Regions from separate parts of the Bacillus sp. S10(2024) genome, predicted to be linked through region 1. Evidence: predicted binding sites of a transcription regulator. Region 1 holds the regulator's gene; the other holds the start of a gene.
What was found. The regulator Rex, encoded in region 1, represses fermentation and respiration genes when NADH is low (regulators of the CRP and FNR family bind a similar motif). The targets are predictions, from matches to a motif close to TTGTGAAATATTTCACAA.
Positions count from the first base shown of each region.

Region 2: the regulator Rex is predicted to act here: its motif matches at 5,442-5,459, upstream of adhE (bifunctional acetaldehyde-CoA/alcohol dehydrogenase).

Region 1 is NZ_JBFLUR010000002.1:3,298,861-3,310,904, reverse strand. Features, by position in the region: gene tsaD (tRNA (adenosine(37)-N6)-threonylcarbamoyltransferase complex transferase subunit TsaD) at 1-100, shown strand, start outside; gene AB1280_RS16690 (ATP-binding cassette domain-containing protein) at 408-2,333, opposite strand; gene AB1280_RS16685 (redox-sensing transcriptional repressor Rex) at 2,517-3,146, shown strand; gene AB1280_RS16680 (YdiK family protein) at 3,170-3,376, opposite strand; gene AB1280_RS16675 (CPBP family intramembrane glutamic endopeptidase) at 3,379-4,107, opposite strand; gene groES (co-chaperone GroES) at 4,638-4,922, shown strand; gene groL (chaperonin GroEL) at 4,961-6,595, shown strand; purine riboswitch at 6,822-6,923, shown strand; gene guaA (glutamine-hydrolyzing GMP synthase) at 7,075-8,613, shown strand; purine riboswitch at 8,780-8,881, shown strand; gene AB1280_RS16655 (NCS2 family permease) at 9,012-10,337, shown strand; rRNA gene AB1280_RS16650 (16S ribosomal RNA) at 10,809-12,044, shown strand, end outside.
Region 2 is NZ_JBFLUR010000002.1:4,707,841-4,714,917, reverse strand. Features, by position in the region: gene AB1280_RS23965 (GNAT family N-acetyltransferase) at 1-246, opposite strand, end outside; gene AB1280_RS23960 (LacI family DNA-binding transcriptional regulator) at 215-1,270, opposite strand; gene AB1280_RS23955 (HAD family hydrolase) at 1,330-2,100, shown strand; gene AB1280_RS23950 (YrhC family protein) at 2,114-2,350, opposite strand; gene adhE (bifunctional acetaldehyde-CoA/alcohol dehydrogenase) at 2,641-5,244, opposite strand; gene AB1280_RS23940 (bifunctional cystathionine gamma-lyase/homocysteine desulfhydrase) at 5,686-6,819, opposite strand; gene AB1280_RS23935 (O-acetylserine dependent cystathionine beta-synthase) at 6,958-7,077, opposite strand, start outside.

The sequences.
Region 1 (12,044 bases):
CGCTGCTATGATTGCTGCTGCTGGTACGATTGCATATGAGCAAGGAAAGAGAGCAACGTTAGCATTAAATGCAAACCCTGGTTTGGATATTGAATCATAATTCAAGAACGGTTAGTTGTGGATAGAGAAATCCTTTTTGATAAAAGATATAATTTTATACACAGAATTAACCACAACATGTGGATAAAACCTACATTATCTGTTGATAATGTAGGTTTTTTTGTGAGTATAAAATGTGGATAAATATTATCGTTCTTGTGGATAACGTGGAAAACTTTTGTTTATATTGAAAATATAAAGGTAAATCTGTGAATATTACTGTGGATAAAGTGAAACTTCCATCAGTGGGATCTTACTATCCTAAAATAGCAGGATAAATAAAACGGTCAGTGTAATCACTGACCGTTTCATAGTTGTAATTCTTCCCATTCTTCCATACATGCTTCTAATTGTTCTTGAAGTGTTTGTTTTTTTGCTGTAATATCACTGGCTCTCTCGTAATCAGCGTATACTTCTGGAAGACAAAGTTGTTCCTCTAATGCCGCGATTTGTTCTTCAATTGCTGCAATCTTTTCTTCTAGTTCTTCAATTCTACGCATACGTTGGCGTTCTTGCTTTTTACGTTCTTTTTCTTCGATGTAATTTAATTTTTCTTGTGCCACTTGTTTTTGTACAGGTTTATTTGTTTCTTGGTCTTCAAGTTCAGCGCGTTCGAGCATTTCATTTTTCTTTTCTATATAATAATCGTAATCACCGAGGTATTCCTCAGCTCCACCCTGGGATAACTCAATCACCTTTGTGGCAATGCGATTAATGAAATAGCGGTCATGGGAAACAAATAAAATCGTTCCTGGAAAATCAATAAGCGCATTTTCTAAAATTTCTTTGCTGCTTAAATCTAAATGGTTGGTCGGTTCGTCTAAAATAAGTACATTTGACTTTTGCATCATAAGCTTTGCAAGAGCTAAACGTGCCTTTTGTCCACCGCTTAAAGAAGAAACGGGTTTTAGAACGTCGTCACCAGAAAATAAAAAGTTCCCAAGTACTGTGCGAATCTCTTTTTCTGGTTGCATCGGATAATCATCCCAAAGTTCATCTAATACACGTTTTGATGATGTTAAGTTTGCTTGTTCTTGGTCATAATATCCGATAGAAACGTTAGAACCAAACGAAATAGTACCGTTTAAAGGGCGAAGTTTATCCACAAGAGATTTTAATAAAGTGGATTTTCCGATTCCGTTTGGACCGACTAGCGCAACACTATCACCTCTCGTTAATTGGAAACGAATGTTTTGAATAATTGGCTCATTCTCATAGCCAATTGTCACATCTCTTACTTGTAATACATCATTACCACTTTGTTTATCGATATCAAAGTGGAAAGAAGCGGATTTTGTATCGCCGATTGGTTTGTCCATAAGTTCCATACGATCTAATTGTTTTCGGCGGCTTTGCGCCCGTTTTGTTGTAGACGCACGGGCAATATTCTTTTGGATAAAATCTTGCAATTTTGTTACTTCTTCTTGCTGTTTTTCGTAACGTTTCATCTCTTGTTCATATAGGGCCGCTTTAAGGTCTAAGTATTTACTATAGTTTCCTGTGTACTTTCGACTTTGTTTATTGGAGATTTCATATACTTGTGTGACAAGTCTATCTAGAAAGTACCGATCGTGTGAAACGATTAAAATAGCCCCAGGATAACCTTGTAAATATTGCTCGAGCCACGTTAATGTATCGATATCTAAATGGTTGGTTGGCTCATCGAGAATAAGTAAATCTGGTTTTGTTAATAATAACTTCCCGAGAGCTAAACGAGTCTTTTGTCCACCGCTTAATGTGGAGATTGTCGTTCCGTGTGTTTCGGGAGGAAAACCAAGACCGCTTAAAACAGAACGAATATCAGCTTCGTATTGATAGCCGCCTTCATTTTTATAGTCTAATTGTAGACGATCATATTCTGCTAACAATTTTTCATAAATGGTTTCATTTGTGAAGTTCTCTTCTTTTCCCATTTCTTGTTCTAGTCTGCGGAGTTCTTTCTCCATGCGTTGTAAGTGAAGAAAGACCGTTAGCATTTCATCCCAAATTGTTAATGATGTTTCAAGACCAGTGTGCTGCGCTAAGTAACCGATAGATACATCTTTCGGCTTTATAATTTCGCCGCCGTCATGGGATAATTCTCCGGCAATAATCTTTAATAATGTAGACTTTCCTGCGCCATTACGCCCGACAAGTGCAATACGATCGCGCGTCTGTACTTCTAACTTAATGTTTGAAAGAATCACTTCGGCGGCGAACAACTTGGAAAGGTTATTCACTTGTAGTAAAATCAATGTTTTCACCTCAAATATTTTCTTAACTTTGCCATGATTATATTTCTCAATCATACTAAAAATAGTGTATAGTTGAACATAAATAGAGAAATTCTCTCTCTATTATACAAGGAAAACTATCAATGCTAAACTTCCGTACATGTTTCAATCACTTGAACAGATAGGAAGAGAGGAGGGGGTTGCATGGAGCAGCCTAAAATTCCGCAGGCAACTGCCAAAAGATTGCCTCTATACTATCGATTTATCCAAAACCTATCGTTATCTGGTAAGCAACGCGTATCATCTGCAGAATTAAGTGAAGCGGTGAAAGTGGATTCAGCGACAATTCGAAGAGATTTTTCATATTTTGGGGCATTAGGGAAAAAGGGATATGGCTATAATGTAAATTATTTATTGTCGTTTTTTCGCGAAACACTTGATCAAGACGATGTAACACGTGTAGCATTAATTGGGGTAGGTAATTTAGGTACCGCTTTCTTACATTACAATTTTACGAAAAATAATAATACAAAAATTGAGATGGCATTTGACGTTGATGAAGAGAAAGTTGGAAAAGAAATCGGCGGGATTCCAGTATATCATCTGGATGAGTTAGAAGAGAGACTATCGGGTGATATAAAAGTGGCAATATTAACAGTGCCTGCTTCTGTTGCACAAGCTGTAGCAGATCGCTTATCACATACGAGCATACAAGGTGTTTTAAACTTTACACCTGCTAGGCTAAACATATCAGAACATATTCGAATTCATCATATTGATTTAGCGGTAGAGTTACAAACGCTCGTGTACTTTTTGAAAAATTATCCACAATAAAAACGCAGGAATCTCCTGCGTTTTTATTGTGGATAATTTTTCTGGCTATCTTTTTTCGGTTTAGAAAAAAGAAGGCGAATTGCCAAATTAAAATCAACTGTTGCCATTATGGCAAGTAGTATTGTGTAAAAGTTCCAAATCGTGTCTTTCACACTTGTGATTGCTAAGTATGTAAATATACAACCTAGAAGAAAATACAAAGTTGCCATAACAAATGGTGAATTTCGCATGTTTAAAATCCTCCGATGAATCCTTGCAGTTTTTCAGCTTTTTCTAGATAGGGACGAAGTACGAATGTAATTAACATAACATTTGTATTCATCATAACATGAGCCATAATTGGTACAATAATTCGTTTTGTTTGTACGTATAAAAATGAAAAAACAAGTCCCATGGAAATATACACTAATAAATGTGTAGGGTCAAAATGAATGAGAGCAAATATAAGCGAACTTACGATTGCTGCGATAAAGAAGTTATATCGTTTATATAGTGTGCCAAATAGAATTTTTCTAAATACAATCTCCTCAAGAATAGGAGCAAATATAGATGAAACAATCATAAATAATGGCGCAGCTTTTATAATATCGATAATGTTTTGTGTATTTTCAGATTCTGCTTTAATTTTAAAAACTTGTGTTTCAATTGTGCCAGCAATAACTTGGGCAAATAAAGCAAGAAAAACTCCTAGAATAATCCACCCTATCGTAGCAGGTATGTTTGTTTTTCCGCGATTCCATTTTTCGGATTCTGTATCATTACGGAGTAACACAAGGATGATGATAAGAGCGATAAAGAAGCTAATCAGTCCCCAATGTGCACTTGCCAGTTGAACTTTTTCTTCAAAGGTCCGGTGTCCATTATTGTATACTCCGCTTTTTAAAAGAATCCATCCACCGATTATACCTGATAATTGCATCAAAATATATGTAACAATAACCCACCAATATTGTCTCTTCAATTTCGTAACTCCTTTTTGAATTTTTTGTAAAGAAAAAGGAAAATGCTCTATCCATAGAGAAAACAACTTATGGCATCTTTCTTATTGTAACATAGGAGAAGGTGAAAAAAAGATGGAATCTCTATCATGTGCAAGTTAAAAAACGCCATAGGCCCCTTTCTTTTTAGAGGAGGACGAGAGTAGTTGGCCGTGCTTAGAAGCAGTCAGAGCCTTTTCCTGCCACATACGATGTTTATAAACAAAGGGAGCAAGTAACGGTCATGTTGTATTTTGTATAGCAGTGACTTAATATGTCGGAAAATTAAAATGGATATATGTATCAATGCATCTTCCATTATGTAATTATTAAGTAAGGTATAAACACTTTGGAACAAGTGGAAGAGGGGATAAAATAGTTTTCCGAAAAATTACGATTTTTTCACTTGCAAAAGAAAATGAGATTCTTTATTATAATAAGTGTGTTAGCACTCGAAGTGTTAGAGTGCTAATAAATATAAAATTTACATAATAAATTGAGGAGGTTGTTGTTCATGCTAAAGCCATTAGGTGATCGCGTTATTATTGAACTTGTTCAGGCAGAAGAAAAAACAGCAAGTGGTATCGTACTACCAGACACTGCAAAAGAAAAACCACAAGAAGGTAAAGTAGTGGCAGTTGGTACTGGTCGTGTGCTTGAAAATGGTGAGCGTGTTGCTTTAGATGTAGCTACAGGAGATCGTATCATCTTCTCAAAATATGCAGGTACTGAAGTGAAATACGAAGGTACAGAATACTTAATTTTACGTGAAAGCGACATCTTAGCAATTATTGGTTAATTATATAAATCTTTAAAAATTCAAGGGGGTCAAATATTATGGCAAAAGATATTAAATTTAGTGAAGAAGCACGTCGTTCGATGCTTCGCGGTGTCGACACTCTTGCAAACGCAGTAAAAGTTACACTTGGACCAAAAGGTCGTAACGTTGTACTTGAGAAAAAATTCGGTTCTCCGCTTATTACAAATGACGGTGTAACAATCGCAAAAGAAATTGAATTAGAAGATGCATTTGAAAATATGGGTGCAAAACTAGTTGCAGAAGTTGCTAGCAAAACAAACGATGTAGCTGGTGATGGAACAACAACTGCAACTGTATTAGCGCAAGCAATGATTCGTGAAGGTTTAAAGAACGTAACAGCTGGTGCGAATCCAATGGGTCTTCGTAAAGGTATTGAAAAAGCTGTTGTAGCAGCAATTGAAGAATTAAAAACGATTTCTAAACCAATCGAAGGTAAATCTTCTATTGCACAAGTAGCTGCTATTTCTGCTGCTGACGAAGAAGTAGGACAATTAATTGCAGAAGCGATGGAGCGCGTTGGTAACGACGGCGTTATTACATTAGAAGAATCTAAAGGATTCACAACAGAATTAGATGTAGTAGAAGGTATGCAGTTCGACCGTGGATATGCTTCTCCTTACATGATTACTGATTCTGATAAAATGGAAGCTGTTCTTGATAATCCATTTATCTTAATTACAGATAAAAAGGTTTCTAGCATTCAAGAAATCTTACCAGTATTAGAGCAAGTGGTACAACAAGGTAAACCACTTCTTATCATCTCTGAAGACGTAGAAGGCGAAGCGTTAGCTACATTAGTAGTAAATAAACTTCGTGGTACGTTCAACGTAGTAGCTGTTAAAGCTCCTGGCTTCGGTGATCGTCGTAAAGCGATGTTAGAAGATATCGCAATCTTAACTGGCGGCGAAGTAATTACAGAAGAGTTAGGCCGTGACTTAAAATCTGCAACTATTGCATCTCTAGGCCGTGCTGGCAAAATTGTTGTAACGAAAGAAAATACAACAATTGTTGAAGGTGTAGGAAACACAGAACAAATCGAAGCTCGCATCGGTCAAATTCGTGCGCAGTTAGAAGAAACAACTTCTGAATTCGATCGCGAAAAATTACAAGAACGTCTTGCTAAATTAGCGGGTGGCGTAGCTGTAATTAAAGTGGGTGCGGCAACTGAAACTGAATTGAAAGAGCGCAAACTTCGCATTGAAGATGCACTTAACTCAACTCGTGCAGCAGTAGAAGAAGGTATTGTTGCTGGTGGTGGTACTGCACTTATGAACGTATATACTAAAGTAGCTGGTCTTGCAGCTGAAGGCGACGAAGCAACAGGTATTAACATCGTACTTCGTGCGTTAGAAGAGCCGGTTCGTCAAATCGCAGTGAACGCTGGTTTAGAAGGTTCTGTAGTTGTAGAGCGCTTAAAAGGCGAAAAAGTTGGCGTTGGTTTCAACGCAGCAACAGGCGAATGGGTAAATATGCTTGAGTCTGGTATCGTAGATCCAACGAAAGTAACTCGTTCTGCTCTTCAAAACGCAGCATCTGTTGCGGCAATGTTCTTAACAACTGAAGCAGTTGTTGCTGACAAGCCAGAACCAAACGCACCTGCAATGCCTGACATGGGTGGCATGGGCATGGGCGGTATGGGCGGTATGATGTAATAAGCCCTCATTATGAGAAGCTGTTCAATGTTATAAATAGTTAGTAAAAAGGCTACTTCCTAATGAAAGGAGGTAGTCTTTTTGTGTTAGATACATAGAGATACTTGAAAAAACTTCGTGTACAAACAATCGTTGAGAGCGGTCTCACTATATAGGGAAATAATTTCTGTAGAATTTTGTCGCTTTCTCCTTGACCGTATTCACGTTTCATTGTTAGAATCTAGAAAGATAATATTAAACGTTCCTTCATATATCCTCAATAATACGGATTGAGAGTCTCTACCGGGTTACCGTAAACAACCTGACTATGAAGGCAGTGTGTCTATATTTATAAGGAACAAATTCCTTTATAAAGCTAGACTCCTGCCTTTTCTTTGTTATGAGACTGAGGGCAGGGGACTAGCTTTTTTTATTATATTGGTAATTGTTTTTACCAAATTGGTGAAAATGTTTATATACAGAACTATGGGGTGATTATTTTGAAGAAACAACACGATACGATTATCGTTTTAGATTTTGGAAGTCAGTACAATCAGTTAATTGCGCGTCGCATTCGTGAATTTGGCGTGTATAGTGAACTTCATCCACATACAATTACAGCAGAAGAAATTAAAGCGATGAATCCAAAAGGAATTATCTTCTCTGGTGGACCGAACAGTGTATATGGCGAAAGTGCATTCCACTGTGACGAAAAAATCTTTGATTTAGGCTTACCGATCTTCGGTATTTGCTACGGCATGCAGTTAATGACAAAGCACTTTGGTGGAAAAGTAGAACGTGCAGACCATCGTGAGTACGGAAAAGCAGTATTAAAAGTAGAGAACCAATCGAAATTATATACAAACCTTCCAGAAGAACAAGTTGTTTGGATGAGTCATGGTGACTTAGTAACAGGTTTACCAGAAGGTTTCGTAGTAGATTCAACAAGTGACTCTTGTCCAATTGCTGGTATGAGCAATGAAGCACAAAACTTATATGGTGTACAATTCCACCCAGAAGTGCGTCACTCTGAGCACGGTAACGATTTAATTAAGAACTTTGTATTCGGTGTTTGTGGTTGTACTGAAGGCTGGAACATGGAGAACTTCATTGAAGTAGAATTAGAAAAGATTCGTGAAACAGTTGGCGACAAGAAAGTACTATGTGCACTTAGCGGTGGCGTAGATTCTTCTGTTGTAGCTGTATTAATTCATAAAGCAATCGGTGACCAATTAACATGTATTTTCGTTGACCACGGCTTACTTCGTAAAGGAGAAGCTGAAGGGGTTATGAAAACATTTAGTGAAGGCTTCCACATGAATGTTATTAAAGTGGATGCAAAAGAACGCTTCATGAGTAAATTAGCAGGTGTTGAAGATCCAGAACAAAAACGTAAAATCATCGGTAACGAATTTATTTATGTATTTGATGACGAAGCTTCTAGACTAGAAGGAATGGACTTCTTGGCACAAGGTACACTGTACACAGATATTATTGAAAGTGGTACAGCGACTGCACAAACAATTAAATCTCACCATAACGTTGGTGGACTTCCGGAAGATATGCAGTTCAAATTAATCGAGCCTTTAAATACGTTATTTAAAGACGAAGTACGTGAGTTAGGTTCTGAATTAGGAATTCCAGACGAAATCGTATGGCGTCAACCATTCCCAGGTCCAGGACTTGGTATTCGTGTATTAGGTGAAATTACAGAAGAGAAATTAGAAATCGTTCGTGAATCTGATGCAATTTTACGTGAAGAAATCAAAAAAGCTGGTTTAGATCGTGAAGTTTGGCAATATTTCACTGCACTTCCTGGTATGCGAAGTGTAGGTGTTATGGGTGACGAGCGTACGTATGATTACACAGTAGGTATTCGTGCAGTAACATCTATTGATGGTATGACAGCAGACTGGGCACGTATTCCGTGGGATGTATTAGAGAAAATCTCTGTACGTATCGTAAACGAAGTGAAGCACGTTAACCGTATCGTGTATGATATTACTTCTAAGCCACCAGCAACAATTGAGTGGGAATAAGTTGAATTTCATAATATAGAAGACGATCCATCTATACCTTTATGTATAGATGGATCGTCTTTTTTTGTTTTTTATACGAACGAAAATTAATTTTAAGTAAAAAACGTTCGTTTTTCAGATTGACACTTACCTGTATATGAGTTAATATGAATATGTAATTAATAATAAAAATGAATATTTCAGCCGTCGTATAATATCGGGAATATGGCCCGAAAGTTTCTACCTTGCTACCGTAAATGGCTTGACTACGAGGCGTTTTAATATAAGGGTAAGGGATACTTGCCTTTATTTACAGACGCTTCCATGTATAATGCATTGGAAGCCTTTTTTATTTTTAAAGATAAAAAAGGGGCTAGTAAGGAGTGCGACGAGCAATTATATAACGGGGGAAACATAGGATGAAACGTTATTTTCAGTTCGATGAGCTCGGCACAAATTATAAAACAGAGCTCATTGCAGGATTAACAACATTTTTGTCGATGGCATATGTATTGTTTGTTAATCCCGCTACACTATCGCTGGGACATGTTAAGGGATTGCCGGCAGGAACCGGAATGGATCCGGGAGCAGTGTTTGTTGCTACGGCTTTAGCAGCGGCAATTGGATCACTAATTATGGGGATTTTTGCAAAGTACCCAATCGCACTAGCGCCGGGAATGGGGATTAATGCTTTCTTTGCTTACACAGCCGTATTAACAATGGGGATTCCATGGCAAACGGCGATTGCTGGAACACTAGTATCAGGTATTATGTTTATTATTCTTACAGCTTCCGGCCTTCGTGAAAAAATTATTAACGCAATTCCAACAGAATTAAAGTTTGCAGTAGCAGCTGGAATTGGGTTGTTCATCGCATTTCTTGGTTTTCAAAATGCGGGGATTATTGTAAATAATGATGCTGTGCTTGTTGGTTTAGGTGATTTAACGAAAGGAACGACATTACTTGCTATTTTTGGTGTAGTTGTAATCGTTATTTTAATGACAAGAAACGTTAATGGGGCAGTATTCTTTGGAATGGTGCTTACAGCGATTGTTGGTGTAGCAACAGGGTTAATTGATACACCAAAGTCGATTGTTGGTGCAGTTCCAAGCTTAACACCGACATTCGGAGTTGCTCTTCAGCACCTTGGAGATATTTTTACCGCTAAGATGCTTGTTGTTATATTAACTTTCTTTTTTATCGATTTCTTTGATACAGCAGGAACGCTTGTGGCAGTTGCCAATCAAGCTGGCTTAATGAAAGATAATAAATTACCACGTGCGGGGAAAGCGTTAATCTCTGATGCGATTGCAACTGTAATCGGAGCAATACTTGGTACATCAACAACAACGTCTTATATTGAATCCTCTGCAGGGGTAGCAGCAGGAGGACGCTCTGGATTTACAGCAGTTGTAACAGCAGGGTTTTTCTTATTAGCACTTTTCTTTTCACCATTATTAAGTGTAGTAACACCATCAGTAACAGCGCCAGCTTTAATTATTGTAGGGGTGTTGATGGTTTCATCATTAGGAGAAATTGATTGGAAGAAATTCGAAACGGCAGTACCGGCATTTTTTACAATTATTTCAATGCCGCTTACATACAGTATCGCAACGGGAATTGCGATTGGGTTTATCTTCTATCCAATTACAATGGTTGTAAAAGGACGAAGAAAAGAAATTCATCCGATTATGTATGTCATGGCAATTTTGTTTGTACTCTATTTCATGTATGTTCGTAAATAAAGGGGTTTTTCTGAAAGGACTAGGAGGGGATGCCTAGTCCTTTTTGTATTTTATAATAAATGTGTGAGAGATCTAGTTTATTTTTTGTTATTTGTATAGATAAAAGTTTTATAAGTTATATAAAGAAAATAACTTGAGAAATAGATGAGTTGAAAAGAGCAGAATCAAGCTGTGCATAGCAGGGGCTTATATATTGATTGAGGATAGACAAAAGGCTTATTAATAGAAAATGAGCCTTTTTATATTTTATTAGAAAAACATATTGACGTTTAATATGAAAGAGTGTAGTATTATACGAGTCGCTGCTGCAACAGAGCAGAAAGCGAAAACGAAATAAAACACCTAGTTGACATCGAATGAATGAGATGTTAACATAAGGAAGTCGCGATTGAGCGACAGATAAGTTCTTTGAAAACTGAACGAAACAAACAACGTGAAACGTCAATTTTTATTTATGATGCTAGACAAACTTTATTGGAGAGTTTGATCCTGGCTCAGGATGAACGCTGGCGGCGTGCCTAATACATGCAAGTCGAGCGAACCGATTAAGAGCTTGCTCTTAAGAAGTTAGCGGCGGACGGGTGAGTAACACGTAGGTAACCTGCCTATAAGACTGGGATAACTCCGGGAAACCGGGGCTAATACCGGATAACATTTTGCACCGCATGGTGCGAAATTGAAAGGCGGCTTCGGCTGTCACTTATAGATGGACCTGCGGCGCATTAGCTAGTTGGTGAGGTAACGGCTCACCAAGGCGACGATGCGTAGCCGACCTGAGAGGGTGATCGGCCACACTGGGACTGAGACACGGCCCAGACTCCTACGGGAGGCAGCAGTAGGGAATCTTCCGCAATGGACGAAAGTCTGACGGAGCAACGCCGCGTGAACGATGAAGGCTTTCGGGTCGTAAAGTTCTGTTGTTAGGGAAGAACAAGTGCTAGTTGAATAAGCTGGCACCTTGACGGTACCTAACCAGAAAGCCACGGCTAACTACGTGCCAGCAGCCGCGGTAATACGTAGGTGGCAAGCGTTATCCGGAATTATTGGGCGTAAAGCGCGCGCAGGTGGTTTCTTAAGTCTGATGTGAAAGCCCACGGCTCAACCGTGGAGGGTCATTGGAAACTGGGAGACTTGAGTGCAGAAGAGGAAAGTGGAATTCCATGTGTAGCGGTGAAATGCGTAGAGATATGGAGGAACACCAGTGGCGAAGGCGACTTTCTGGTCTGTAACTGACACTGAGGCGCGAAAGCGTGGGGAGCAAACAGGATTAGATACCCTGGTAGTCCACGCCGTAAACGATGAGTGCTAAGTGTTAGAGGGTTTCCGCCCTTTAGTGCTGAAGTTAACGCATTAAGCACTCCGCCTGGGGAGTACGGCCGCAAGGCTGAAACTCAAAGGAATTGACGGGGGCCCGCACAAGCGGTGGAGCATGTGGTTTAATTCGAAGCAACGCGAAGAACCTTACCAGGTCTTGACATCCTCTGACAACCCTAGAGATAGGGCTTCCCCTTCGGGGGCAGAGTGACAGGTGGTGCATGGTTGTCGTCAGCTCGTGTCGTGAGATGTTGGGTTAAGTCCCGCAACGAGCGCAACCCTTGATCTTAGTTGCCATCATTAAGTTGGGCACTCTAAGGTGACTGCCGGTGACAAACCGGAGGAAGGTGGGGATGACGTCAAATCATCATGCCCCTTATGACCTGGGCTACA
Region 2 (7,077 bases), 1.4 Mb from region 1:
TTGCTTAACAAGTCCGGCATGTCCCATTGGTTCTCCCGTTTCTCTATGTAACATTAAAAATAAACCAATTCCACATTCGTATCCTGGTAAAACCCAGCTCTCAAGACTTTTTTTACATTGTTCATACGTTTTGGGAGTCCCTTTCCCGATGTAACGAATTACTTGATCATTCCCCCATAAAGAAGCGTAAAAATCTAAATCTTCCATTGTATATTTACGAAACTGTACACGGTCTGTATGAAACATATCCTTCCTCCCTTCTTGTCGATTCTCTTTCTATAACTAAAATAGGTAATTGTATCTGTTGCACATGTTTTCCCTGTAATTGTTTATGCAATAAAATAATAGAATACCTTGCCATACTTGCAATCGAGGTAGAAATAGTTGTTATACTCGGATTCATCATCATCGAAATTTCTTGATTATCAAATCCAATCACACCAAAATCTTTCGGAATACAAATTCCCATTCGCTGTGCTTCCATAATCATTCCAGCAGCTATTTCGTCACTACCTGTAAAAATCGCATCGGGGGCATTTTTCATAGATTGCATCATCTGTAGCACCCGTTTCCCATCTTTTAATCCATAACAATTAGGAAATATCCATTCCTGTCGCAATGATAGATGATGCTCACATAAAGCTCTTTTATATCCTTTATACCTTTTTCGCTGCGCCTTACTTTTTAATGTATCGTAACAAAATCCAATGCGTGTATATCCTTTTTCTAAAAGATGCTTTGTTCCTAAATATCCCGCCCGTTCTTCATCAAATTGAACTGTTGATATCAATTCTGTTTCTATATGCTCATTACATATAATAATCGCACCTGAAGTACTTACACATTCGACCTCCTCTATCGGCAAAGAAAGTGTCGCAAAAATAAGCCCATCTAGCTTCTTCGTTCTTATGTAATGGATAAATTCTCTTTCCCTCTCTGGTGCATAATTTGATTGTAATATCACAACGTCATAACAATCTTCTTTTAAAACATTACTTACTTCTTGGATGAATTGACTAAAGAATGGATGGTATAAATTCGGTACTACTACACCGATTAAATTCGTTTGAAGGCGTCGTAAATCTTTTGCTACCGCTACAGGGACATATTTTTTTTCATCAATAATCGCTTGCACTCTTTCTCTTAATTCTGTTCGAACATACGGATGACGATTGATTACACGAGAAACGGTCGCTTTCGAAACCCCAGCTAATTTGGCGATATCTTCAATTGTAGAAATTTTGAATCTCCCCCTTGACCTGTAACGCATTTCAGAATGTACAGTATATAGTAAGTTATATATCTATTATAAATGGAGTGACCTTAAATATGGGAAAAATTCAAATTTCAGGAGAAATTATTCGTGCAAAAGCTGTTGCTTTTGATAAGGACGGTACGTTATTTCAAGCTATCCCGTTTTGGTATGAAATTGATAGACTGAGAAAACATAAATTTTCACAAATCGCCGGAGAGGGATACGAGTCGCTTTGGGAAAAAGCAGTTGGTTTCGTACATCCTGATCAAGTTGATTTTAAAGGATTATTAGCAGTTGCCCCTGAAAGTGATGAAATCATTGTTACCGCGAGCTTGTTATATCAAATTACAAAATATCCATGGCATCGCTGTAAAGAACTTGCCGTTGCTATTTTTAAAGAAAGCGATGAAGAGTTATGTATCGAAAAAGCTTTTCATCCGATTCAAGGAGCAGCTGATTGTATAAGTTCCTTGCAAAGCGAAGGAATTTATACAGGCATTTTAACATCAGATAATAAATTACGAACAAAAAAGTGTATTGAACTTCTTGACGTGCCATCTCTGCATTTTCTCCTTACTCCAGAAGATGTAACATGCGGAAAACCGAACCCAGAGATGATTATAAAAACATGTACACAACTTGGCATTGAGACAAATGAACTTATTATGATTGGGGATACTGTTGTAGATGTAAAAATGGCCAAAGAGGCGGGGAGTATTGCTGTAGGGATTGCAAATCACAAACATGCAATAGAAGAGTTAACACCGTATGCTGATTTTATCATTACATCTTACGCCGACATTCAAGTGTTAACTAAAAAAACGTTACTCAAAGACACTCTTTAAGTAACGTTTCTATTTATAGTGGCTGTTCATGCTCGTTCTCCTCTAACTTGTCACGCAGCTCTTTCACGCGGTAGAAAAAATAAAATGAGCCGCCTAAAAAAGCAGCAATCACACCCATCATAGCAAACATTTGCACCGCTTCTCTTTGTCCATTTGGGAGTATTAAACCGAGCATTAAAAATCCACTTAGTGCTAACATGACTTGACCGAAACGAATATAATCAGCAATTTTTTGCTGTAATTCTTTCATTCTTCACTCACTCCTCCTTTTCACTGTATCATATTTTCATCGTTTCGTAGGCAAGTAAATACAGCCAATGAGGGGGAAGTTTTCCATGAATACAAATTGAAAAAAGGGATAAAAACCTTTTCTTTTTAAGGGGCGAGAGTATCTAGCCATGCAGAGAAGCGGTCAATTCCTTTTCCTGCCACGTGCCATATGAAGACAAAGAAAGCGAGTACAAGTCACTTTTTGTTCTGTATAGCAGTGGCTTAAATGTTGAAAAGAAAAAGAGCCGTAATAGTACGGCTCTTTCTAACTTACACACCTTTATATGCTTGCATATACACTTCTTTTAATTCTGAAATAAGCGGTAATTTTGGATTTGCTGTTGTACATTGATCTTCAAATGCTCGTTCAGAAAGTACATCCACAACTGCTTCAAATGCTTCTTTTTCAACACCTTGGCCAGCGATGCTCATATTAATATTTAATTCTTTTCCAAGGGCGATAATAGCTTGTACTAATGATTCTACGCCTTCTTCCACTGTACGCGCTGGAAGTCCAAGCATTCTTGCAATATGTGCATAGCGCTCATCTGCAACAAAGTACTCGTATTTTGGGAATAGTGCATGTTTTCTTGGTTTGATTGCATTATAGCGAATAACATGCGGCATTAAAATGGCATTGGCACGTCCGTGCGGAATATGGAATTCCGGTCCTAATTTATGTGCTAAGCTGTGGTTAATACCAAGAAATGCATTTGCAAATGCCATACCAGCCATTGCTGATGCATTGTGCATTTTTTCACGAGCCTCTTCATCATTGCCATCTTTATATGCACGTGGTAAATATTTAAACACAAGCTCCATTGCTTTTAAGGCTAATCCATCTGTATAATCATTTGCCATAATCGATACATACGCTTCAATTGCATGTGTTAAAACATCCATTCCTGTGTCAGCAGTGATATGCGGCGGTACTGTCATAACAAACTGCGGATCCACAATGGCAACATCTGGTGTTAATTCATAATCAGCGAGCGGATATTTGATATTGTTCTTTTTATCTGTAATAACCGCAAATGGTGTCACTTCTGAACCTGTTCCAGATGTTGTCGGAATCGCAACAAACTGCGCCTTGTCTCCTAGTTTTGGATATTTACATGTACGTTTTCTAATATCTAAAAACTTTTGTTTTATACCAAAGAATTCTGTTTCTGGGTGCTCATAAAAGAGCCACATTCCTTTCGCTGCATCCATCGCCGATCCGCCACCAAGAGCAATAATCACGTCTGGTTTGAAGCTTCTCATCATTTCTGCACCTTTAAATACAGTTTCATCTGACGGATCTGGTTCTACTTCAGAGAATATTTCTACTTTTACATCATTTCTATGTTGAGCTAAATATTGCGTCACTACATCAATATACCCAAGCTGCACCATTCCAGGATCTGTTACAATGAATGCGCGTGAAATGTTCGGCATACTTGCTAAATATTGCGTAGCGTGTTTTTCAAAATAAATTTTTGGTGGCAACTTGAACCACTGCATATTCTTTTTTCTATTTGCAAGTCTCTTTACGTTCATTAAATGTGTTGCCGTTACGTTTTGAGAAACAGAGTTCTTTCCGTATGATCCGCATCCAAGTGTAAGCGATGGAATGAAAGCGTTATATATATCACCAATTCCACCTTGTGCTGACGGAGCATTTATAATAAGACGACATGCTTTCATACGTAATCCAAACTGTTTTTGTACTTCTTTATTTGTAGAATGAATTACAGCAGAATGTCCTAACCCGCCAAGCTCTAACATATTTTCACAATGCTGTAATCCTTCTTCTAATGAATTCGCTTTTAGACAAGCTAATACTGGACTTAATTTTTCACGAGATAACGGATAAGCTGCACCGACTCCTTTAATTTCAGCTACAAGCATCTTTGTGTCTTCAGGCACTGTAATCCCTGCTAATGCTGCAATGTAATGTGCGGATTTTCCAACAATATCACTATTTACTGCACATGTATTCTCATTAATAACAAGCTTCTCTAATTTTTTTCGTTCCTCTTCTGTTACAAAGTAACAATTATTTGCAATCATTTCTTGTTTCACATCATTATAGATTTCTTTATCTACAATAATTGCCTGTTCAGAAGCACAAATCATACCGTTGTCAAACGTTTTTGATAAAATCACATCATTTACAGAGCGTTTTACATTCGCTGATTTTTCCATATAGCATGGAACGTTACCTGGACCTACCCCTAAGGCTGGTTTACCAGTAGAATATGCTGATTTTACCATTCCAGCTCCTCCCGTCGCTAGAACAAGTGCTATCCCTTCATGATTCATTAATTGTTTTGTTGCCTCCACAGAAGGCTTTTCAATCCATTGAATACAATTCTCTGGTGCACCAGCTTTTACTGCAGCATCGCGTACTGTTTTTGCAGCTGCGATAGAACATTTTTGCGCTGAAGGGTGGAATGCAAAAATAATTGGGTTTCTCGTTTTTATCGCAATGATCGCTTTAAACATCGTTGTTGAAGTTGGATTTGTTACTGGCGTTACCCCAGCAACTACACCGACTGGTTCTGCAATTTCTATTACTTCCTCATGTGGATCCTCACGAATAATCCCCACTGTTTTATCATTTTTTATACTATTCCAAATATATTCAGTTGCGAAAATATTTTTAATACATTTATCCTCATATACACCGCGGCCCGTTTCTTCAACAGCCATTTTTGCAAGTGGCATATGTTGATCCACACCCGCAAGTGCCATTTGATGTACAATGTTGTCAATTTGTTCTTGTGTAAACCCTTCTAATGCTTGTAAAGCCTTTTGACCGTTCTTTGCTAACGCTTCAATCATGTCTGTTACTTCTTGCATTTCATTTACAACTTTCTCTTTGACTACCATGTAATTTCCTCCTATTCTGCTGTTGGACTTTTAAAGTCCCTAGGGGTCTAAATATGTCCCTGTTAGCTTAAAAAAATAGAACTACCTTTTCTACATGAATCTCATTGTTTGTGAAATATTTCACATAATTTTATGCGAAGCATCTCGCTTCCTGTGTTTTACTATACACCAGATATTTATATATGTGTGTGTCCAATTTGTGAAATGTTTCACAAATTATATATGTTCGTCTTTCAAGATATAATTTGCTGTTATGCAGAAAAAAGGAAACTGCACTCACTTGCTCTCTTTGGTTTTAACTGCGCATGTAGCAGAAAAAGGCCCTAACCGCTTCTATGCATGACCAGATGCTCTCGACCATCTAAAAAAATAGTTTTATATTGTTTTTTTATTTGAAATTATATAGCACAAGCACTACTTTATTTCGTAGTGCTTGTTCCCTTATGATAACGCTCGTGCTAAATCTTCAATTAAATCTTCCCCGTCCTCAATTCCCACTGAAATACGAATTAATGTATCTGTAATTCCTAGCTCTGCACGGCGTTCTGCTGGAATAGAAGCGTGCGTCATTTGCGAAGGAATAGAAATTAAGCTTTCTACTGCTCCTAAGCTTTCAGCAAGTGTAAAGTATTGTACCTTCTCAAGTACAGTGTTTAATGTTTCTTGACTATCCACATCAAATGAAATAATTGCACCGAATCCCTTCGCTTGTTCTGCCGCTAAGTTGTGGTTATGGTGAGTGCTAAGCCCTGGATAATACACTTTATTTACTTTCGGATGATTTTGTAAAAACTCAGCAATTGCACGCGCATTTACTTCATGCTCTTCCATACGCACTCCTAATGTTTTTAAGCCCCGTAGTAATAAAAAGCTATCCTGTGGTCCTAAAATACCACCTGTTGAATTTTGTACAAAGTGAAGATCTTCTGCTAACTCTGCACTATTTACAGCTACTACCCCAGCAACAACATCGCTATGACCGCCTAAATATTTTGTTGCACTATGAAGTACAACGTCTGCACCAAGAGAGATTGGTGTTTGCCAATACGGTGTCATAAATGTATTATCAACAATTGTTAATAAACCTTGTTCTTTAGCAAGTGCTGCAATTTGTTTAATATCCGTAATTTTTAAAAGCGGGTTTGTCGGTGTTTCAACATAAATTGCTTTTGTGTTTGGAAGAAGCGCTGCTTTTACTTCTTCTAAGTTTGTTGTATCAGCAAATGTATGTGCAATCCCAAAGCGATTTAATACTTTTGACATGACGCGGTACGTTCCACCGTACACATCATCAGTTAAAACAACGTGATCTCCTTTAGAGAAAAGCATCATTACTGCTGTAATTGCTGCCATGCCTGATCCGAATGCAAATCCCGCATAACCATTTTCAAGAACAGCAATTGTTTCTTCAAGAGCTGAACGAGTTGGATTTCCTGTACGTGAATATTCATATCCCTTATGATTTCCTACACCTTCTTGTTTGTACGTACTCGTTTGATAAATCGGTACGGTTACAGCTCCAGTTGAAGGTTCTCCGATATGAATACCATGAATTAATTTTGTTTTTGTTCTCATTTTATTCCCATCCTTTGTATATATCCTTACTCAAATAGCATTCACTGCTATCTGGAAAAATGGTTACAATATTTGTTCCTGTCTTAGTTACGTTATCCGATGTGAATACCTTGAATTAACTTTGCTTTTGTTCTCATTTTATTCCCATCCTTTGTATATGTTCTTACTCAAATAACGTTCGCTGCTATCTGGAAAAATGGTTACGATATTTGTTCCTGGCTTTGCTTTCTCAGCTTCTAATAAGCTTGCATGTAGTGC